DNA from 3 places in the Microbacterium rhizosphaerae genome. Region 3 is predicted to be linked to each of the others. Evidence: predicted binding sites of a transcription regulator. Region 3 holds the regulator's gene; each other region holds the start of a gene.
What was found. The regulator LexA, encoded in region 3, represses DNA repair genes until DNA is damaged. The targets are predictions, from matches to a motif close to TCGAACANNTGTTCGA.

Region 1 (6,064 bases), 1.2 Mb from region 3:
CGGTGAGCTGACCCGACGAGAAGGTGAACGGCTGGCCGAACGGATTGAGCGCCGTGAACGACACCGGCGCCGTCAGCTCGAGCAGTCCCGCCAGTCCCGTGGCGTCGATCGTCGCATGGTGGAACGCGTACGTTCCGCGCAGGTAGCCGCTGTTGCAGGGTTCGGGGACATGCTGCTCGCCGGTCGCGGTGCCGTCGACCAGGACGAGCCCGCGCCACGGCGGCGGCCAGCCGGGTGCGCTCGCCGTGAGGCTGAGGTCGAGCGTGAAGCCCGTCCCGCCGATGACCATCCCGGTGTCGCCGAGCAGCCATGGTCCGAATCCGCGGTCGGGCTCGTCGAAGAAGTAGTCGCCCGTGGGTGACAGGGCGATGCTGCCCAGCTCGATGACCGCGGGGCCGCAGGAGGCGGCATCCGTCACTCCCGACGGCAGGATCACCGACGCATCCGCCCGGAAGCCGCGCACCGGGAAGATCGCGAACCTCGAGATGACGAGGGTGAAGCCGGCGATGGTGATCTGCAGCGGTGGGGGGAGCAGCCCGGCGATGGGGTAGGTGACCGAGCCGTCGACGACGACGTGATGGGCCACGTCGACGGCGAGGTCCGAGAACTCCACGGCCACGAGCGACGTCGGCGGGTCGGTGCGAAGCCAGCCCGTCACGCTGCCGCCCTCGGCGATGATGCCCCGCAGTTGCGCGGCGTCGGCGTCGAACGCGACGGTGACCGTCTCGCCGATCGCCGCCCCAGGGCGGACCGCCTGCGCATCCGCGACGGCGACCTCGGTGTCGGGATGCTCGACCTGGTCGACGACTTCGACGGCGTGCACGAAGCGCCGCCCCTTCGGTGAGGGCTCGAGCACGGTCGGCTGTGCTCCCGGGACGCGCACCCAGCCCCGTCCCGACACCCCGCGCACGATGCCGTCGACCGGATCGGGCCTGCCCTGGCGGACCGTCCGGAGGTCGACGAAAAGGTCGAATCCGCCGATGCGCCACTGCACCGGATTCCTCTCAGCACTACTCGGCGTCGACTCGTCGGCATCCATGTCTGCCCCACCGTTCGAGAAACTTCCCCTGCCCGAAGGAGTACTCCTCTGCCCGCGCCGATACAAGAGACGGCGGCGCCAGCCACGTCCGCGGATGTGCCTGTGGATAACGGCGGGGCGGTCCATGCGCTTTGCATAGGGTGGATGGATGACGTTCCGCCGCCGCGCTCTCGCCCTGGTCGTCGCCGGTGCGCTCGCGTTCGGAGTGGCGGGATGCTCCGGCCACCCTGCGGCCACGCCTTCGACTCCGACGCCCGCGTTCACGAGTGACGCCGCCGCCTATGCGGCGGCGGAGAAGGTCTATCGGGACTACGTGGATGCCCTGAACCAGGTCGATCTCGCGGATCCCAAGACGTTCGAGCCTGTCTTCGCACTCACCACGGGGGATGCCAATGCAGCGGATCGCAAGGGCCTCTCCAGATATCACGCAGACGGGGTCACTATCGACGGAATATCCATTATCAAGCTTCTTGAGCCGTCCGATGTTTCGACTGATCGAGAGCGTGTTGACCTGGCCGCCTGTGTTGACGTATCCGGGGTAAGACTCACCAATACTGACGGCACATCGGCCGTGGACATTGACCGCGTGCCCACGCAAACCGTCACCGTTAGCCTTGTTGCCGATCGGTCGACCGACTTCGCGTATCGAGTTGAACGAGTGGCAGGACGTGAGGGACCGCCCGCGTGCGAGTAGCAATCATCGCAGTCGCGATGACGGCTGGTCTAGTTTCGGGCGCTGGGCACTTAACGGCCTCGGAATGTAGTGGTGGAAACGATATGTGGGGATCTACCTGTCACGCAATCAATGACGGATCGACAGTTAGCGTTGGCGCTTCCCGCGAAGGCGCGCACCAGAACACTCCGACGAAGACCACGACCAACAAGCCTCGCCCCACGCCGTCGCCCTCTGCCATCCCCATTGATTGCGTCACCGATACCATCGCCTGCCGCGACACCTACAGCGTCATCGTGCTCCCGACCCCGCATGCCGAGGACCTCGCTGCCTTCACCCCGCGGCGGCCCACCCTCACGGTGGAACCGGACGGCGTCGGCATCGTGGGGGCGCCGACGAATCTCGTCGCCGCCGTGCCGACGCACGCGCTCACCGGCACCCTGTTCGACTATCCCGTCGCGGTTCGGTTCACGCCCGCCGCGTATGAGTACGACTACGGCGACGGCTCGAGATCGACGACGTCGACGGGTGGCGCATCCTGGGATTCTCTGCGTCAAGCTCAGCTCACCTCCACCCCCACGAGCCACGTGTATCGGGAGCGCGGGTCCTACGCGGTCACCGTCCGTGTCGTGTACGACGCCGCGGTCGACTGGGGTAGTGGTAGGTGGGTCGCCGTGATCGGGCAGGTGCGCAGCGCGCCGATGACGACCGGCATCCAGGTGTACGAGGCACACACCGCGTTGGTGGCGCACACCTGCGCCGAGGCTCCGACTGCGCCCGGCTGCTGACCCGCCCCTCAGAACGGCGGCTCACTTCCGTAGATCGGCCGCTCGATACGGGCGAGTGCCGATGTGATGCGCCGAATCTCCTCGCGGTCGTCCTCCATACGTTCCGGCGACTCGGACGGCACCGGAACCGGCACTGGCATCGACACCGGCACCGGCACCGGAACCGGCACTGGCATCGACACCGGCGTCGGCACCGGCACAGCCTCTGCGGGCGAATGCACCCGCACCACGCCGTCAGCGGCACGCTCGTACACGAGCCTGGATCGGCTCGCGAGTTTGTGATCGTTCCCGCACAGCGGATGCAGGTTCGCGATGTTCGTCCGCCCACGCTGCGGCCCGTGGAACTCGAGCCAGTGATCGATGTCCGCCTCGGCGGCCGGGTGCTCGCATCCATCCACCGCGCACGTCGAATAGGCGAGCGTCAGCCATTCGGCTTGGGCTCGTGTCGCCTTCCGTGACCTGCGGTCCATGTCGAGGATGACTCCCGTCACGGGATCCGTGAAGACGCGGGTGAAGGCGCCCTCGCGCAGGAGCGCCGTCACCGCGGTGCTGTCGTCGAGGGGAGTCGTCGCATCCAGCAGTGGTCCGTCGTTCAGATCCGGGCCCGCGCCACCACCCGCGCCGCGGTGCGGGCGGTCTCGCACCGTCGCGCGTGCGGCGCCGGAGAGCGCAGACACCGGAATGGTGACGAGCACCTTGGTCTTCACTGCTGTCGCGGTTCCTTCGCCGCGAAGCCATGACGAAAGAAGATCCGCCCGGATCTGATCACGCGTGCGGCCGCGCCGGTCGGTCTTCGCCACGTGCTTCGCGGTCGACGTGAGATGGCGCTTCGCCGCCACGGCCTCGGCGAGGGGGAGGTAGGCCGAGAGCCACGCCATGCCGTCCTCGACCGGATCGACGATCACGCGACGTCGGGCCGCGGCGTCCTGATGCCGGATCGCCGGGGGCACCTGCGAGAGCCGTCGAGCGACGCGATGCGCGAAGGATCGGAATCCGGCCGACCCGAGGCGGACGACGGCGTCCGCGAGTTCGGTGTCGAACCCCGCCAAGACTTCCAGCCCGTCGCCGATGACCGGAAGGAGCGATACCGCTGCCTCGACCTGCGCGAAGGCGGCGAAGCCGTCGCGTGCGCGCCGCCAGAGACGGGGGAGTCTGGTCGTTGCCGCCTCGGCCGTCGCTGCGATGCCCCGGATGGTGTTCTCGGAGACGCCGAACCGCAGGGCGGCGTCGCGCAGAATCGCGCGCTCGGCGATCTCGACCGCGTCTGCATCCTCGGTGAAGGCGTAGACGTGCGGATGGGTCCGTGCGAACGACAGCAGCTCGGCCAGCGTCTCGGCCCGTGCCGCAGAGCGCTGATTCACCGCGAACTGGTCCTCCAGAACGCTGTCGAAAAGGTGCGCGAGCAGCGCCGCATCCGGGAATTCCCCAGAGGAAGAAGAATCGGAGCTAACGGCGCTTGACATGCATCCACACTAGAACATAGATTCTCATCATGCAACACGCGATCCGACCGCACTCGTTCGTTCCTTCGTGCTCCTCGTGGCGTTCGCTCGCGCGCAACCGACGGCCGGGTTCCGTCCGCGGCGCGTCAGCGCCGAGTCGACGCCGTCACCGTGAACTTCGTGTTGCGATCGATCTGCCGGGTGGGCCCGACGATCCGCTCCAGTGCGGCCCGGTATCGCAATGCCGAGTTCCACACGCACCACAGTTCCCCGCCGCTGCGCAGGACGCGCGCGGCATCGGCGAACAGTCGGGGAGCGATGTCGTCCGTCACCGCTCCGCCGACGTGGAACGGCGGGTTCAGCACGATGAACGAAGCCGACCCGTCCGCCCGCGACGACAGCAGGTCCTCCCGCACCACGTCCACCCGATCGGCGACGCCGTTCGCGGCGACCGTCTCGCGGGCGGATGCAACGGCGGCCGCAGACTGGTCGGACGCATACACGCGGACCGACGGATGCCGCAGCGCGACGCTCGCGGCGACCACGCCGGTGCCGCACGCGAAGTCCACCACCTCGTCGGGCAGGCGATCCGGAAGAGACGCGAGCAGGAACCGCGTTCCGATATCGATCGTCGGCCCGGCGAACGTGCCGCCGTAGGCGCAGACGACGAGCCCGTCCACGACGGCTCGCCGCGCCACAGGGTCGACACCGTCGTGGGGACCCCGCGCGATCAGCACCCGCGACTTCTGCCGGGCGAGCGAGATATCCAGCGAAGCGAACCGCTCCCGCAGCACATCGTTCATCGCCACGCTCATGTGCTTGAGGCGTCCGCCGGCGACGACGACCACGTCCGGCGCTGCGTGCGCCGCGACGAGGCCCGCGATGTCGCGCAGCGCGTCGAGCGATCGCGGCAGCCGCAGCAGCACCACACGTGCGCCGGCGACCAGCGACGCATCGAGCGGCATCGATCGATAAGACCCCTGCAGCCCGAACCGAGCAGCATTCGCGGCGAGTGCATGCTCGCCGGCGAGGGCGTCCTGATGCACACGGATGCCGTGGGCGCCCGCATCCGCCGCCGCCAGCGTCAGCGCGCCGTATCCGTCGCCGATCACGACGACATCCTCGAATCCGGTACGCAGCGCCGACCACTCCTCGAGGATCAGGCGGTCCGCTGCATCCATCGCCGGGAGGTCCGGTCCCTCGAGATCGGGCCAGCGTCGCAGGGCGTCGGCATCGAAGTGCGCGGCGGGAGAGGACATGGCTCCACGGTATCCCGGGGATACCATGAAGCCATGCCTCCCGAGCGTCGCCCCTTCGGACCCGTCATCGCTCTGCTGACGGTCTCGGCCGTGTGGGATGCGCGCCTCGGCGCGGCGCTGAAGGATCTCGGTCTCACGACGCGCAAGTACGGTCTCCTCGCGCATGTCCACGCGACGCCCGGCATCTCGTTCAGCGACCTGGCGCGCCGGTCGCAGATCACCGTGCAGACCGCGCACACCGCGGTGCGGGCCCTGCAGGACGACTCCCTCGTCCACGACGCGAATGCGCACGCGGGATCGGCGTCCGACCTGCGCGTCACGGACAAGGGGGAGCGGGTGCTCGCCGAGGCGGAGAAGCGCCTCGCCGCGCTCGACGCGGCGTTCTCCTCCGGAGCGCCAGACCTCACGCGCGCCCTCGAAGGCCTGCACGAGCAGCCGTTCGGAGTCTGAACGACCGTCGCACCCAGGCGACCTTCAGGATCGCTGAATCCCTTCAGCTAGACTGAAGGATGTGTTCCGAACCCCCCTCAACCTGTTCCGTGCGCTGTCGGTCGCCGAAGCGATCACCTGGGCGCTCTTGATCGCCGCGCTCATCGCCAGAGCCGCGACGGGCAACGCGCTCGTCGTCACCGTGGCGGGCGGCATCCACGGTTTCGTCTTCCTGTCCTACGGCGCGACGGCGATCCTCGTCGCCATGAACCAGCGCTGGGGGGTGTGGCCCGCGGCCGTCGCGATCGCCAGCGCCGTCATCCCCTTCGCCACCATCCCGAGCGAACTCTGGCTGCACCGGAGCCGTCGGCTCGAGGGCGCCTGGCGTCTCGAGGAGACCTCCGACCCGCGGGACCACACCTGGTACGACCGAT
Region 2 (6,064 bases), 450 kb from region 3:
AGTTCCACCACCACGGCTATGTGTCGGGCGACCCGCGCGTGCTGCCCGCCGCGGGCACCGGCATCGACCGGCCCGCCGAGCTGCCCGACGAGATGGACGTGCTCATCGTCGGGTCGGGTCCGGCGGGAATGCTGCTCGCCGCGCAGCTCTCGCGGTACCCCGACGTGACGACCCGCATCATCGAGCGCCGCGACGGCCGGCTCGTGCTGGGGCAGGCCGACGGCATCCAGCCGCGCAGCGTGGAGACCTTCGACGCCTTCGGCTTCGCCGAGCGCATCGTCGCGGAGGCGTACAACATCGGCTGGATGAACTTCTGGGGGCCCGACCCGGAGAACGTCGACAACATCATCCGCACCGTGCGCACCGAGGACTACGCGTTCCAGATCAGCGAGTACCCGCACCTCATCGTCAACCAGGCGCGCGTGCTCGACTACTTCGCCGAGGCGGCGGCCCACGGTCCGGCCCGGATCGTGCCGGACTACGGCGTCGAATTCGTCGGCCTGACCGTGCGGGACGACCACGTCGAGGTGCGCGTGCGCTACACCGCCGGCCCCCGGGTAGGGGAGGAGCGGACGGTCCGCGCCACATACGTGGCGGGCTGCGACGGTGCCCGCAGCGGCGTGCGCGAGGCCATCGGCCGCAAGCACATCGGCGGCATCTCGGCCCACGCGTGGGGCGTCATGGATGTGCTCGTCAACACCGACTTCCCGGACTGGCGCACGAAGTGCGCCATCAACGCCGAGGCGGGCAACATCCTGCTGATCCCCCGCGAGGGCGGCTACCTCTGCCGCGTCTATGTCGACCTCGGCGCGGTCGCGGAGGACGACGACCATCAGGTGCGCTCGACGCCGATCGAGGCCATCATCGCGAAGGCGAACGACATCCTGCACCCGTACTCGCTGGATGTGAAGCAGGTCGCCTGGTACAGCGTCTACGAGGTCGGGCACCGGGTCACGGACAAGTTCGACGACGTGGATGTGGATGCGGATCACGCGCCTCGGGTCTTCCTCACCGGCGATGCGTGCCACACCCACTCCGCGAAGGCGGGGCAGGGCATGAACGTGTCGATGCAGGACGGCTTCAACCTCGGGTGGAAGCTCGGTTCGGTGCTCACCGGCCGCAGCCCCGAGTCGCTGCTTCGCACGTACTCGGCCGAGCGCCAGCCGGTCGCGCAGCAGCTCATCGACTTCGACCGCGAGTGGTCGTCGCTCATGGCGCGCAAGCCGGAGGAGATCGACGACCCGAAGGAGCTCGCCACCTTCTACCTCGGCACCGCGGAGTTCCCGTCCGGGTTCATGACCCAGTACGGCCCGTCGATGATCGAGGGCTCCTCGGGCCACCAGGATTTGGCGACCGGATTCCCGCTGGGGATGCGGTTCAAGTCCGCCGAGGTCGTGCGGGTCGGCGACGGCAACGTCATCCATCTCGGTCACCACGCCAAGGCGGACGGCCGCTGGCGGATCTATGCGTTCGCGGACGAATCCCGTTCCTCGCTGAATCAGTGGGCCGCGTGGGTGCCGTCGCTGATCTCGCGCTACACGCCGGCCGAGGGGGATGTGGATGCGGTGTTCGACGTGAAGGTCGTCTACCAGGACCCATTCGAGGACGTCGACCTCGGAGAGGTCCCGGCGGTGTTCCTGCCGAAGACCGGGCCGCTCGGGCTCACCGACTGGGAGAAGGTGTACGCCTCGACGCAGTCGACCCGAGCCACCCCGTCGATCTTCGACGAGCGCGGGCTGTCGCGCGACGGGGTCGTGGTGGTGGTGCGGCCGGATCAGTACGTGGCCGCGGTGCTGCCGCTGACCGCCCGCGGGGAGCTCGCCGAGTTCTTCGCGGGATGCCTGCTGCCCGTGTGAGCCGCGCTTTCGACAGCCGGGTCCGCGCCGGGGCTTGTGTATCGTCTATATGTTCGATAGCGTTTCTTCACAGGGAGATGGGTGGCCGCTTCGTCGGCTGCTGATGCGGGTGAGATGAGCGAGTGGTGAGGATGCTGTCGCTCGATCCGTATGGACTCGCCCCATGTCGGCACTGCCGCTCGACCCTTCCGCGCGTTCCGCACCGCGGGAGCCGAGTCCGGCGCTGCGCGTGCTCGATGGACTGGTCGATCGCCTTGTCGCCAACCAGAGGGCGATGGCCGAGCTGGAGGCCGAGCGGGCCGAGCTGTTCGCGGCAGCAGCCGACGTGATCCCGGCTCGCGCCGAGGAGCTGCGAGACGGGCGCCGGCGGATGGCGGCCGATCTCCCGGCGCGGGAGGTCGTGGCGGAACTTGCGACCGCACTGCGGATCGGCGAGCGCGCCGTGCAGGCGCATCTGACCGACGCATCGTTGCTCGTCGGCTCCTTTCCCGGCACCCTCACCGCCCTCCGCGACGGGCACATCGACGCCCGGCACGTTGCGGCGATCCTGGATGCGGGGGCCGCCCTCGGTCGTCCCGATCTGAGGGCGCGGTTCGAAGACATCGTGCTGCCGATCGCGGGGCGCGAGACCGCGGCCCGCCTGCGCAGCCATGCACGCGAGTTGGCCGCGAGAGTCGACCCCCAGGCCGTCGACCGGCGTGCCGCGGCTGCCGACGCCCGGCGGACGGTGCGGATCTACGACCTCGACGACGATCTGTCCCGGCTGACCCTCGACCAGCCGGCGACGCTGATCCACGCGATCTACGACCGCCTCACCCAGCAGGCGAAGGCGCTCCGAACCGGTGACGCGGCCGCGCCGGCGGATTCGCGGAGCGATGAGCGGATGAACGACCTCGGAAATGAGGAGCGGGACGATCGCGTCGTCGTCGTCACGGGTCCGGGCGGCCGAGGAGTCGCGGGCAGCGCCGTCGAGCACGGGTCGGGGGATGCTGCAACCGCCGATCCTCGGACGATGGACCAGCTGCGGGCGGACATCCTCGCCGACATGCTCCTGACCGGTAAGCCGTCCGCTCACGGCAACGGGCTGGACGCGATCCGAGCGGTGGTGCAGGTCACCGTTCCGCTGGCCGCACTCGTCCCGGACGACGCCGTGCCGGGCGACGCGGTCCCGGACGACGCCGTGCCGGACGACGCCGTGCCGGAAGATGCGGACCCGGGGAGGACGGCGGGCGTCGCAGTCTTGCCGACATTCGGCCCGATCCCCATCGGCACGGCACGAACGCTGGCCGGTCACGCGCCCGGATGGGAACGGGTGTGCCTTGATCCGACCTCGGGGCTGCCCGTCGCCGTCGACCGCTACAAGCCGACCGCCAGGCAGCGGGCGTACCTCGCTGCGCGTGACGAGCGGTGCCGCTTCCCCGGATGCCGCCGTCCCGCGCACCGCTGCGACATCGACCACACGCGCGATGCTGCGCTCGGCGGGGCAACGTGCATCTGCAATCTCGCGCACTTCTGCCGCGGTCACCACACCATCAAGCACCACACGGCGTGGACGGTGCGGCAGGTCGGGGGTGGCATCCTCGAGTGGACCTCTCCGACGGGCCGCCACTACGAGGACCGCCCGGCGACCACGGTCAGATTCGTCCCGGGAGCGCGCGGGAGCGCCTCAGAACTGGACACCGACCCGCCACCGTTCTAGGAGTACTGGCTTGATTGTCGGCGTGAGCGCCTACAACTCCTGCGGCGCGGTGTCGCCTTCCTCGGGCGGTCGAAGAGACAGGCGGATCGACGAGTGAACGTAGGCCGCCACCGCCATCGCGTACACGCCGATGTAGAGGGCTTCGATCGCGGGTGCGGCGAACGGCGCCACGAGGTAGCCCAGCCCGGCGAGAAAGAAGTAGATGGCCACGAGGTAGCCCGCGACGGGGCGCTCGGTCATCCGCCACCACGCGCGAGGCGGCGCCACCGCCTCGCTGGCCCCACGGAAGGAACGCACACCGAGAACCAACAGCGCCACGCCGACCGCCAGGGCGACGAGCTGCGCCGCGACCTGCGACACCGCGAAGGAGAGAGCGATTCCGATCAGCAGGATCACGATGATCGACACGACGATGTACCCGACTTTCGCCGGGCCCGACCTGATGCGCAACCTCACCATCGTCCCCCCACGGGAGACCCTAGCCTCAGCGGAGGTCGACGAGCCTCTTCAGCTTCCCCTCGCTGCGGGGCAGCGACCCGACCGAGGCCGTGACCACGGTCACCGTCGAGCCGATCCGCGCCTTGATCTCGCGCTGCAGCAGCACGCAGGCCTCGACGACCGCAGAGTGCGACGCGGCGGGATCGGGCTCGACGCGGACCGTGAGCCGGTCGAGGTGCCCCTCGTGGGTCAGCTCCAGCAGGAAATGCGGCGACAGGTCCGGGATGGCGAGGGCGATCTCCTCGATCTGCGTCGGGAAGAGGTTCACCCCGCGCAGGATGATCATGTCGTCGTTCCGACCGGTGATCTTCGCCATGCGCCGCATCGCAGGCCTGGACGTGCCGGGCAGGAGCGTCGAGAGGTCGTGAGTCCGATAGCGGATGACGGGCATCGCCTGCTTCGTGAGCGTCGTGAACACCAGCTCGCCCTGCGTGCCGTCGGGAAGCGGCATCCCGCTCTCCGAATCGACGATCTCGGGCAGGAAGTGGTCCTCCCAGACGGTCGGGCCGTCCTTCGACTCCACGCACTCGCTCGCGACACCGGGGCCGATGATCTCGGAGAGCCCGTAGATGTCGCACGCATCCAGATCGAGCGACTCCTCGATCGTGAGGCGCATCTGGTCGGTCCATGGCTCCGCGCCGAGGATCGCCACCCGCAGCGACGTCGAGCGCGGGTCGATGCCGGCATCCCGCATCGCATCCACGATCGTCAGCAGGTAGGTCGGCGTGCACATGATCGCGTCGGGCTGGAAGTCGCGGATCAGCTGCACCTGCCGCACGGTGTTGCCGCCCGACATCGGCACGACCGTCGCGCCGAGCGCCTCGATGCCGGCGTGCGCGCCGAGCCCGCCGGTGAACAGCCCGTACCCGTACGCGTTGTGCACCATGTCGCCGGGCCTGACGCCGGCGGCGCGGATCGACCGCGCCATGAGCGTGCTCCAGGTGTCGAGATCCTGGCGCGTGTAGCCGACGACGGTCGGGCGGCCCGTGGTGCCGCTGGAGGCATGGATGCGCAGCACCTGCGCCCGCGGCACGGCGAACATGCCGAACGGGTACTCGGCCCGCAGGTCGTCCTTCGTCGTGAACGGCAGCATGGCGACATCATCGAGCGCGCGGATGTCGTCCGGATGGACGCCCGCCGCATCGAATGACCGCGTGTAGAACGGCACGTTCTCGTAGGCGTGCCGCACGGTCCATTGCAGGCGACGCAGCTGCACGGCCCGCAGCTCGTCGAGCGACATGCGCTCCGCATCATCGAGAACAGCGGTGTAGGTCATGGCATGTCCTTCTCCGGGATCGACCGGTCGGGCACCGGCCTGCGCGTGGTGAGGCTGCGGCCTCGGAACTCTGCGACCATCCGGCCGTCGTCGGCCTGCACGCGCACGTCGTAGACGCCGGCTCGACCCACGAGGGACCGTCGCTGCGCGGTCGCGGTGAGGACCTCGCCCTCGTGGGCCGAGGTCAGGAAGACGATGTCGGCGCCCGCGGCGAGGGTCACGGCATCCGTCTCGTTGCAGGCCAGCGCGAACGCGGTGTCGGCGACCGCGAAGACGAGCCCGCCGTGGATGACGTGGAAGCCGTTGAGCATGTCCGCCCGCACCCGCATCCGGACGATCGCCTCGCCGGGGGAGGCGCTCGTCACCTCGATGCCGAGCATCGCCGACGCCTGGTCGGCTGCGATCATGTCGCGCGCGTGCGCGGTGGCGAAGACGTCATCGTCCATGGCTGCTGTCACCTTCTTCGAGCGACCCGATCTGTGTCATCATGGTGACGAACGAACGTTCAGTAAGTCAAGGATGACGACCCATGCCGACCATACTGCGCGACGACGATCGGCCGGACCGCCTGCGCATCCGACTGCACCGACCCGAGGTGCGCAATGCCATCGACCTCGAGACCGTCAAGGCGCTCCACGCGGTGTGCGACGAGCTCGAGCGGAAGCCGCGCATCCTGATCCTGTGCGGCTCGGACGGTGTCTTCGCCTCCGGCGCCGACATCGCAGAGCTCCTGCA
Region 3 (6,064 bases):
GTTCGACACGAACTACCACTACCTGGTTCCCGAGATCGGTCCCGAGACGGTCTTCGCGGCATCGAGCGACCGGTTCGCGCGGCAGGTCGCGGAGGCGCGCGCCGAGGGCTTCACGACCCGTCCGGTCGTGGTCGGTCCCGTGACGCTTCTCGCGCTGGCGAAGGCGTCCGACGCCGCTCCGGACGGCTTCGCCCCCCTCGATCGGCTCGGTGACCTTCTGCCGGTGTATGCGCGGCTGCTCGCCGACCTCCGTGCGGCGGGCGCCGACTGGGTGCAGCTCGACGAGCCGGCGCTGGTGAGCGAGAGCCTCGCTGCGACTCCAGAGGCGCTGGCTGCGGCAGCCGCCCGGGCGTACGACGTGCTCGGCGCGACAGCGGACCGCCCCCGCATCCTCGTCGCAGCGCCCTACGCGCAGCTGACGGATGCCGCGTGGCCGGTGCTCGCGGAGGCACCCGTCGAGGCGCTCGCCGTCGATCTCGTGCGGGGCGCAGCGCCGGCCGCGCACCCGGGCCTTGCCGGCAAGACCCTCGTCGGCGGAGTCGTCGACGGCCGGAACGTCTGGCGCGGCGATCTCGCCGGCGCCTTCGAAGCACTCGAGCAGCTGCGCCGGCACGGCGCCGCCGCCGTGTCGGCGGGGACGTCGACCTCGCTGCAGCACGTGCCGCACGACGTCGCCGACGAGACCGCACTCGACGCGCGCCTCGCATCGTGGCTCGCGTTCGCCGACCAGAAGGTGGGGCAGGTCGTCACGCTCGCCGGCGGACTGGCCGAGGGCCGGGAGGCGATCGCCGACGAGCTGGACGCCGCATCCCTCGCCCTCGCCGATCGTCGCGAGGCACCCGGCGTGCGCGACGGCTCCGTGCGCGAGCGTGCAGCGGCTCTCACGCGCGACGACTTCCGGCGTGCCGAGTACGAGGTGCGCGTGGCGGCCCAGGATGCGGCGCTCGACCTGCCCGTCCTTCCGACCACGACCATCGGATCGTTTCCCCAGACCGGTGACATCCGGCGCGCCCGCGGTCGTCTCGTGCGCGGCGAGTCCACGGTCGAGGAGTACGAGGGCTTCCTGCGCCGGGAGATCGCGCGCGTCGTCGCCCTGCAGGAGGACCTCGGCCTCGACGTGCTCGTGCACGGCGAACCCGAGCGCAACGACATGGTGCAGTATTTCGCCGAGAACCTCGACGGCTTCGCGGTGACGCAGCACGGCTGGGTGCAGTCCTACGGCTCGCGGGCGACGCGCCCGTCGATCCTGTGGGGAGACGTGTCGCGCCCGGCGCCCATCACGGTGGAGTGGGCGACCTACGCCCAGTCGCTCACCGCCCAGCGGATGAAGGGGATGCTGACCGGTCCCGTGACGATCCTCGCGTGGTCTTTCGTGCGCGACGACCAGCCGCTCGCGGACACCGCACGCCAGGTGGCCCTGGCTCTGCGCGACGAGATCGCCGATCTGGAGCGCGCGGGGATCGCCATCGTCCAGGTGGACGAGCCGGCGCTGCGCGAGCTGCTGCCGCTGAAGGCCGACGCACAGGCCGACTACCTCGACTGGTCGGTGGGTGCGTTCCGGCTGGCGACGGCCGGCGCCGCCGACGCCACACAGGTGCACACCCACCTGTGCTACTCGGAGTTCGCCGTGGTCATCGACGCGATCGCGGCCCTCGACGCCGACGTGACGTCGATCGAGGCCGCGCGCAGCCGCGGCGAGGTGATCGCCGACATCGCCGAGTCCGGGTTCTCGCACGGCGTGGGTCCCGGGGTGTGGGACATCCACTCGCCGCGGGTGCCGAGCGTCGAGGAGATCTCGGGCCTGCTCGAGCGTGCCGTGGAGGGCATTCCGGCGCGCCAGGTCTGGGTCAACCCCGACTGCGGGCTGAAGACGCGCGGCTACGACGAGACCGTGGCGGCGCTGCGGAACCTCGTCGAGGCGACGGATGGCGTCCGGCAGCGTCTGCGCGTCACGGCGTGAGACAGGCAGGGGGGCTGGCGCGATGCGCCGGCCTCCCTGCCCGGTGCCGCTAGGTCTTCGCCGCCGGGGTGTCCTTGGTCGCCGCCGGGGTGTCCGGAGCATCCGGGATGACGGCGGTGTCGGTCGCGTCCGCGTCCGGGATGACGGCGGTGTCGGCGGAGGTCGCGTCCGGGATGACCGCCTCATCCACCGATCCCGCACCGGCCATCGCGGGCACCGGCACCGTCGACTGCTCGGCGAGGCTCTCGTCCTCGGCGACGTGGGCGGCTGCCTCGCGCTCCACGTCGTCGGGGCGCTTCTGCAGCAGCTCGAGCACCCAGGTGACGAGCAATGCCACGATCAGCACCAGCACGACGTCGCCCGCAGAAAGGGGCCGCAGGGCGATCAGCCAGATGACCGCGAGCACGACGATGATCGTGCGGACCAGGATCCGCTGCCGGCCCATCCACAGTCCGAACCGCCCGGTGTCCATGCCCCGGGCGGCCAGCGACGTGCGGGCGCTCGCATTGAGACCGCCGAACAGCCCGCGGATGCGGCGCGCCGGTGCCCAACGCCCGGTCACCCAGCCGAGGACCGCGATCAGCCCGCCGAGCAGGGCGATCACGAGGGCCGTGCGCTGCATGTCGTCGATGAGCGTGGTGTAGATGACGTCGAGCGCGGACGGGGAGACCTTCAGCGCCGTCGCAGCCCCGTTGACCGCGATGTCGCCGGCGGAGAAGACGCCGGCGAGGATGGCGCCGCTCAGCAGGAAGGCGAGGCCGACGCCGAGCACCGCCGTCGAGCGGCGCCGCGCGATCAGGATGCCGGCGGCGAAGAGCGCCAGCGTGACGAACGGGAGCCAGAGCCCGGCGAAGTCGGCGATCGCATACACGGTGCGGATCGTGCCGACCGCCGAGCCGTCGCCGATGATGATCGTCTTGTCGATGGCGGGGATGAGGGATGCCGCGCCCACCCCGCTCGCGACGAGCTTCTGCTTGACCTGGTCGACGATGGGTCCGAGCCTCAGGCCGAGGCCCTGGTCGGAGAGGACGAACGCGCCGTTGCCGTCGGACGTCGCCGTCGTGACGAGCGCCCGGTGCGCGCCGCGGACGGCGGTCGCCCACACATCGGCGAACTGATCCGACTGCACGACCTTCGTGATGCCGGTCTGGACGAGGTTGTGCAGACCGTCGGCCGCGGGCTTCTGGAGGAGCTTGAGGGCGTCGGTCGCGCGCGGACCGAGGCCGAGACCCGAGATGCCGTCGATGACGTTGCCGGTGAGTTCGTTGAAATCGACCTTGGCGTCGATGGCGTCCATGGCCTCGCTGATGACGAGGTTCTGCACGTGGACGTCTTTCGCGAGCGGCGCCAGCGTGGCGACGAACGTCTGCTCGTCCACGAGCTGTGTGCGCGCCCACACGCTCACGATCGAGACGGGCACGAGGATCGCCGCGATGACGATGCACAGCGCCGAGACGAAGGCCCGCCAGCGGCCCCCGCCGGGCTTCGCCTTCGTGTCGTCGCTCGCGCCGTCACTCCCGCCGGCCGCAGCCAGTCGCGCGTTCTCTGCTTCCAGCTGTGCGATGCGCCGCTCGAGCTCCGCCGTGCTCGGCGTCGCGACGGGCGGTTCTGTGGTCGTGTCGGTCACCGGGTGCCCCTCTCCTCGGCGCTGATCGCGCCGGTCCCCACCTGTCCCCGACGCTCGACGGGGGCGCTTGCGACCATTGTGGCGGACGAGGGGCCGCCGCGGCATCCATCGATCAGGATGAGATCGGGACGCGACCGCCGGTTCCTGACGGTTCAGACGGCCCGCAGCACCGCCACGACCTTGCCCAGCACCGTCGCGTCGTCGCCGAGGATCGGCTCGAACGCGGAGTTGCGCGGCAGCAGCCACGTGTGGCCGTCGCGCTGGCGGAACGTCTTGACGGTCGCCTCGCCCTCGAGCATCGCTGCGACGATGTCGCCGTTCTCGGCCGTCGCCTGCGAGCGGATGACGACCCAGTCGCCGTCGCAGATCGCGGCGTCGATCATCGACTCGCCCGCCACCTTCAGCATGAACAGGTCGCCCTTGCCGACGAGCTGGCGGGGGAGGGGGAAGATCTCCTCGACCTGCTGCTCGGCGGTGATCGGCACGCCAGCCGCGATGCGGCCGACGAGCGGGACGAGCGCGGCATCGCCGACCGCGGGCGCCGTATCGGCCGGGTTCTCGCTCGCGACGCCCGGGATGTCGATCAGCACCTCCATGGCGCGGGTCTTGCCCGCATCGCGGCGGAGATAGCCGCTGAGCTCGAGCTGGTTGAGCTGGTGGGTCACGCTCGACAGCGACTTCAGGCCCACCGCATCCCCGATCTCGCGCATGCTCGGCGGGTAGCCGTAGCGCGCGATCGAGCGCTGGATGACCTCGAGGATCGCCATCTGCTTGTCACTGAGGCTCTTGCGACGACGCGTCTGCGGCCGCTCGGCGCGTTCGCGCTGAGTGCTCGGAGTGTCGGTCATGAGGCTCTCCTGTCTTCTGCCGCCTGGCAGTCGTCTTCGAATGTCGGAGGTCGGTGATGTGCTCTTCCTGTCGAAACCGTATCCGGTGACCGCGGCAACACCGCCGAAGCCGGCGCGTGTCGCTCCGGATCCGCATCCGATTCGACGTCGTGCTTGACAGTTTAGATCATCGAAAGTAACTTCGGAAGAGAAGTTCGCACCCGGCGCTCCCGGCCGAGCGCCCGGTGCGAACCTCTCGCCACCAGGAGGACGACATGACCACCATCGGGATGACTGCAACCGGCGTCCGGGGCGCGGTGCCGCGCGCGGAAGGGTCCGTGCACCGGACGCGTCTGCGGCTCACGCTCCGGGGTCGTCGCGTCGTCGCCGGACTGGCGGCCCTTCCGGCGGTGGCCGGCATCGTCGTCGCACTGGTCGCCGGCGGGGGAGCGGCGTTCGCCGCGAAGGATGCGAGCGCCCCGGTCCACTTCCGCACGGTCACCGTCGAGCCGGGCCAGTCGCTGTGGTCCGTCGCCGAAGAGGTGGCGCCGCAGGCGGACCCGCGCGACGTCGTCGACAGCATCATCCGCCTCAACGCACTCGACAGCGTGACGGTCGACCCGGGGCAGGAGCTGGCGATTCCGGCGCAGTACTCTTCCGGGCGCTGACGGACCGACCCACGACGAAACACCCCGTGTCTCGGCCCGTACGATGGGATGGGTGAGCCCACTCGAAGACTTGCCCATCCGGGACGATCTGCGCGGCCTGAAGCCGTACGGCGCGCCGCAGGTTCCGCTCCCGGTCGCCCTCAACGTCAACGAGAACACGCATCCCGTGCCGCAGGATGTGGCAGACGACATCCTCGACTCGGTCGCCATCGCCCTGCGCGACGTGAACCGGTACCCGGACCGCGAGTTCACCGCACTGCGTGAGGGGTTCGCCGACTATCTCGGCCACGGCCTCGAGCGCGACCAGATCTGGGCAGCGAACGGCTCCAACGAGGTTCTGCAGCACGTCCTGCAGGCCTTCGCCGGCCCGGGCCGCACCGCGTTCGGCTTCGGCCCCACCTACTCGATGTATCCGCTCCTGACTCGCGGCACGGGAGCATCGTGGCTCGCGGGAGAGCGCGAGCACGACTACACGCTGACTCCCGGCTTCGCCGCAGCGCAGGTCGCCGATGCGCGGCCGGATGTCGTGTTCCTGTGCTCGCCGAACAACCCGACGGGCACTCCGCTCTCTCTGGAGGTCGTCGAGGCGGTCTACGACGCGTCCGACGGCATCGTCATCGTGGATGAGGCGTACTGGGAGTTCGCGCCCAAGGACGAGCGCTCCGCGCTGACGCTGCTGCCCGACCGTGACCGGCTCGTCGTGTCGCGCACGATGAGCAAGGCGTTCGCGTTCGCGGGCGCGCGTGTCGGCTACCTCGCCGCTGCGCCCGATGTCATCGACGCCCTGCGACTCGTGCGCCTGCCGTACCACCTCAGCGCTCTCACACAGGCCGCGGCCAGCGCGGCCCTCCGGCATGCGCCGGAGATGATGCGCGCCGTCGATGAGATCGTCGAGCAGCGTGACCGCATCTCGGCGACGGTGGAGGCGCTCGGCTACACCGCGTACGAGTCGTGGACGAACTTCGTCCTGTTCGGCGACGTC

Region 1: the regulator LexA is predicted to act here: its motif matches at 3,974-3,989, upstream of SM116_RS12795 (DUF222 domain-containing protein).
Region 2: the regulator LexA is predicted to act here: its motif matches at 1,898-1,913, upstream of SM116_RS05200 (HNH endonuclease signature motif containing protein).

Annotation. Positions count from the first base shown of each region.
Region 1 is NZ_CP139368.1:2,819,746-2,825,809, reverse strand. Features, by position in the region: gene SM116_RS12810 (hypothetical protein) at 1-994, opposite strand, end outside; gene SM116_RS12805 (hypothetical protein) at 1,188-1,733, shown strand; gene SM116_RS12800 (hypothetical protein) at 2,009-2,500, shown strand; gene SM116_RS12795 (DUF222 domain-containing protein) at 2,509-3,963, opposite strand; gene SM116_RS12790 (class I SAM-dependent methyltransferase) at 4,089-5,201, opposite strand; gene SM116_RS12785 (MarR family winged helix-turn-helix transcriptional regulator) at 5,235-5,651, shown strand; gene SM116_RS12780 (DUF3817 domain-containing protein) at 5,713-6,064, shown strand, end outside.
Region 2 is NZ_CP139368.1:1,180,293-1,186,356, forward strand. Features, by position in the region: gene SM116_RS05195 (FAD-dependent monooxygenase) at 1-1,856, shown strand, start outside; gene SM116_RS05200 (HNH endonuclease signature motif containing protein) at 2,020-3,555, shown strand; gene SM116_RS05205 (hypothetical protein) at 3,586-4,005, opposite strand; gene paaK (phenylacetate--CoA ligase PaaK) at 4,040-5,329, opposite strand; gene paaI (hydroxyphenylacetyl-CoA thioesterase PaaI) at 5,326-5,775, opposite strand; gene SM116_RS05220 (enoyl-CoA hydratase/isomerase family protein) at 5,859-6,064, shown strand, end outside.
Region 3 is NZ_CP139368.1:1,626,040-1,632,103, forward strand. Features, by position in the region: gene metE (5-methyltetrahydropteroyltriglutamate--homocysteine S-methyltransferase) at 1-1,960, shown strand, start outside; gene SM116_RS07065 (hypothetical protein) at 2,010-3,587, opposite strand; gene lexA (transcriptional repressor LexA) at 3,740-4,435, opposite strand; gene SM116_RS07075 (LysM peptidoglycan-binding domain-containing protein) at 4,705-5,082, shown strand; gene SM116_RS07080 (histidinol-phosphate transaminase) at 5,126-6,064, shown strand, end outside.